DNA from 2 places in the Arthrobacter sp. efr-133-TYG-104 genome. Region 1 is predicted to be linked to the other one. Evidence: riboswitches for the same ligand, from Rfam matches in the RefSeq annotation. Region 1 holds a riboswitch; the other holds the start of a gene.

Evidence for each region. Region 1 has a riboswitch for thiamine pyrophosphate ahead of thiO (glycine oxidase ThiO). Riboswitches for the same ligand answer to the same signal wherever they lie in the genome.
Region 2: it holds a riboswitch for thiamine pyrophosphate, as region 1 does, so the genes downstream of both, thiD (bifunctional hydroxymethylpyrimidine kinase/phosphomethylpyrimidine kinase) here and thiO (glycine oxidase ThiO) in region 1, are expected to answer to the same signal.

The regions. Positions count from the first base shown of each region.
Region 1 is NZ_JARVTA010000012.1:77,278-79,449, reverse strand. It holds gene thiS (sulfur carrier protein ThiS) at 1-35, opposite strand, end outside; gene thiO (glycine oxidase ThiO) at 32-1,312, opposite strand; TPP riboswitch at 1,305-1,421, opposite strand; gene thiE (thiamine phosphate synthase) at 1,448-2,131, shown strand.
Region 2 is NZ_JARVTA010000017.1:31,669-33,840, reverse strand. It holds gene thiD (bifunctional hydroxymethylpyrimidine kinase/phosphomethylpyrimidine kinase) at 1-1,240, opposite strand, end outside; TPP riboswitch at 1,230-1,327, opposite strand; gene QRN04_RS13160 (Rne/Rng family ribonuclease) at 1,448-2,172, opposite strand, start outside.

The sequences.
Region 1 (2,172 bases):
ACGGCGTGGTCTGCACCGTTGAGTTTGATGTTCATGCCGATCCTAGGTTGAGCGTTTGAGTGTTTTCAGAATGCGTGAGGGCAGATCGCTGCGGATCGAACCGGTCGGGCCGGAAGATTGACCAGCGGGGGTCCGAGAAGCCATCAAGCAATCGGCCCACTATCTTGGCGGCGACTGGTGTCAGGAGGACACCATGGCGGAAGAATCCGGTGGCGATGACCAGCCCTTCAATGTCACCCTTGGAGCCGGCGACGCGCCCAAGGAGCGGTGCGTTATCCGGGGTGCCCGGCCTGGCGCGGGCTGTGACCTCCAGGAGTTCGAGTTCGGCCACCGCCGGAACCAGTGCTTGGGCGTCCCGCAGGAGTTGGTACACACCGCCGGCGGAGACGGCATCGGTGCCCGACGATAATCCGTCTTCTCTTTGTGTCGCCCCAATGACCACCGTTCCATCGTCCCGGGGAACGATGTAAATGGGCACGCCACGGACCACTCCCCGGATGGTTGAGGTGACCAAAGGCCGGAGGTGCTCCGGTACCCGAAGCCTGAGGATGTCGCCATACACAGGACGCAGCGGCAGTGCCAGCCCGTCCGGGAGTCCGGGGAACTGCCGGGCGCCCAGCCCGTTGGCCAGCACCGTCTCTTCCGCCACAACAACCGATCCGGAGTCGAGTTGGACGCCGGTGACGCGTTCGCCGTCCTGCATCAGGCCTGTTGCTGCGGACGCCGCCCCGAATCCGTCTCTAGCTCCGGCCACCCAGGTGGTGTCTGCCGGTGAATGCCTGGCCAGCCCGGCCAGGAGGCAGGCCGCCAGCTTCCGTGGATCCACCTGATGGTCGGATGGAATATCAAAGACGCAGGAAATATGTGGACTCAGCAGCGGCTCACGCTCCCGCGCCTGCCGCAAGGCCATGGGTTCCACCGCCAGGCCGGCGGCGAGCTGCGCGGAGCGGAGATCCATCAGCGCACGACGATCCGCCGCGTCCGCGCCCACTGCAAGGGTCGACGTCGTGCGGTAACCGGTGCTCCCGCCCGCTGTAGAGAGGCCGGCGGCGAACGACGGCCACAAGCGGGAGGATTCGAGCATAAGTTCCAGGAGGGCTTCCTCCTGGTAGTGCAATTCGCTGACCGGGGCCAGCATTCCGGCGGCAGCAAAGGTCGCCCCGGTAGCGGGGCGGGGGTCGATGAGTACCACCGAGCGGCCGAGTCGACGGGCTTCGTGGGCGATGCCCAGGCCGATGACTCCCCCACCGACCACGGCGACGTCGGCATGCAGGGGCCCTTCGCCGCCCGGGATGTGGCTGGATTCTGCCATCTGTTTCCTTCCCTACGCCGGTACTAGCCGGATCAGGTCAAGCGGTCGGCGCTGAAGCCCTCTCAGCCGGACGGTCATATGACGTTTTCCGGCTCCCGCAGTACGTGCCCAGTTTAGAGGAACTACTGTGGTTCCATGACCCAGCACCAAGCCATTGCCTCTGCCCGCCTCTACTTGTGCACTGATGCGCGGGCGCGGCAGGGCGACTTTGAAGACTTCGTGGACGCGGCCTTCCAGGGCGGCGTGGACATCATCCAACTGCGGGATAAGACCCTGGAAGCGGCCGAGGAACTGGAAAAACTTGCGATCCTCCGTTCGGTTGCCGAGCGTCACGGCCGGTTATGGGCCGTGAACGACCGGGCGGACGTCGCCAGTGTTTCCGGGGCTCCCGTGTTCCATATCGGGCAAAAAGACCTTCCCTTGGATGCTGCCCGCGGGCTTCTCAGCGGCAACACAGCGATCGGCCTTTCCAGCCACGATCCCCAACAGATCGATGCGGCCATCAACGCTTCTGCGAGCACGGCAGCCTTGGACTATTTCTGTGTCGGCCCGGTCTGGGCAACGCCGACCAAACCTGGCCGTGCCGCCGTCGGACTGGAGCTGGTCACATATGCCGCAGAAGCCGTGAAGCGTGTGGAGGAGAAGGCCGGGCGGAACGAACCGCTGCCCTGGTTCGCGATCGGCGGCATCGATCTTGACAACGTGGAACACGTGGTGGCCGCGGGGGCCAGCCGCGTCGTCGTCGTCCGCGCCATCACCGAAGCCAATGATCCGACGACGGCAGCCAAGTCACTGATCGAAGCGCTGGACGCCGCTTAACCGCACACCAAATTGACGGTGCACCGGTTTCGAGACTCCGG
Region 2 (2,172 bases), on a different contig from region 1:
GCACCACTGCGTAGCTGCCGGATGATGTTGCGGCCAGCAGGTGGTCCACGTAGGACTTGGTGACAGGCCCGGTTATGGTTGTCGCCGTCCTGGTGCTCAACCAGTTCCTGTGCAGCTCTGACTCGACCTCTAAGCACATCTGCGATCCCCGGGCCCAGAACAATTGCTCCTCCTCGGTGGGGGCAAGCGCACCTGCCCGGGCCAGCACCCTTGAGTAGCCGTTAAGGTAGAGGGCGTCCTGGGCGAGGTAGTACGTGAATTCCGTCTCGTCGAGCGCCCCGGACTGGAGGCCCTGGATGAAGCTGAGTCCGTAAATTGCCTCCAATTCAGGCCACGCCTCCCGCCAGAGAACCTTGGCAAACTCCCCCTGCTGGAGTCCTGTGTGGAGGTGGTGGAAGTGGTGCACAGGGCCTTTCCCGTGGCCTACACCGAGGACGTCGGACGTAGCCAGCGCCTGAAGTAACCATGGTTTTACTTCGCGCAGGGAGGCCTCCCAATTACCGGTGCGGACCTGGACTGTGGCTAATGCCGATGACAGGGAGCATCCGGTCCCGTGGCTGTTTACTGTCTCCACCCTGGCACCGGCCACCTCGATGACATCTTGGCCGAGGAGACCCGTGGTGTTAACGAGGGCGTCGGGGCATTCACTACCGGCCAGGTGGCCTCCCTTGACCAACACCGTGTTTCCGTACTCGGCCGCCAGACGCTTGCCTTGGTCCAGCGCCGTAGCCCAGTCCGTTGCCTCGGGCTCCCCCAACAGGACGGCGAGCTCAGGGAGGTTGGGGGTAACGAGGTCCGCAAGGGGCAGGAGTTCCCGCAAAGCTGACTCTGAGGATTCGCGCAGGAGCCGGTCGCCACTTGTGGCAACCATCACCGGATCTATCACCACGACGGCGGGACGCGTCTCTTCGAGCCAAGCCCGAACCTCGTTGATCACGGCGACGTCGCCGAGCATGCCAACCTTGACGGCGTCGACGGCGATATCGTCTCCGATGGCATCCAACTGTTGGCGCAAGAACTCAACCGGGGGGACGTGCACGGCACGGACGCCCATGGTGTTCTGTGCTGTCAAGGCCGTGATGGCCGCCATCCCGTAGCCCCCCTGCGCAGCGATGCTCTTGAGGTCCGCTTGTATCCCGGCGCCCCCGGACGGATCGGAGCCCGCGATGCTCAGCACGCGCGGTATGGAGCGACGCGAAAGGTTTAAAGGGTAAACGGCAGGGTATGGCGACGTTGTCATGGGACATCCCTTCGCCGGTGCTAACCGGACAGGTTCAACGGGTCTGGATCTCAGCCTGGCCTAATGCCGGCACCCCGTGTCAGTTCCCCAGCTTAACGGCCAAACCTGCCGCTGGGTAATTCGGAACGGCTCGGAACCGCGACCGGAACGGCAAAGGACCCGGCAACTCCGCGTAGGCGGAGTTGCCGGGTCCTTCAGGTGTTTGCGCTACAGTTCCGACGCCGGTACGCCGACTCCGAGGATGATGGGCTCATCCGATGAAGCTTTCTTGGCGGGCTCGGCCGGAGCCTTTGCCTCGTGGGCCGATCCGCCGGAAGCGGCGCCCACTGTGTGCTCCACGCTTGTCTCGTTGGCAGCTCCTTGGGCCCTGCTGGCGCTGCGGTTACGGCGGCCGCGGCGCGACCCGGAAGCAGGGGCACGGCCAAGGTCCTGCTGCGGGCCGGGAGCCGATGTTTCGGGCTCCGCTGCGGCGGGTGCCTGTTCAGCCGGTTCGTGTCCTGCGGGTGCCTGTTCTGCGGACGCCGGAGCCTCTCCCAGATGAGAGAAGGCCTCAGCCAAAAGGTCCAAGCTCATGGCCGGCTTGACCGCTGGTTCCTCGTGGTGTTCGACGAACGGAAGGGCAACTTCCTCGCCGCCAAATCGCAGAACCGGGGTTGAACGGGTCTCGGAGACCTCGCCCGCGGCAGGCTCTGCATCGGGCAGTCCGGTCTGGGTGGTTCCCGAAACGGGCTCGCCGGATTCGCCTTGGCGGTGCGCCAGCTCCTCAGTGCGGTGAACCTCGTCGTCGTGCAGGTGCGCGGCATGTGCCGCAGCTGCGATAGTCGCCAGCGCCGCCCTTGTGGCCTCCGCCTTGGCCTGGCGCACCGGGTCCTGGCTTTCCGTGGGTGCCGAAGGTGCCGGCGCAGGCATGTGGGCTGGAACAGCGGCTTCCA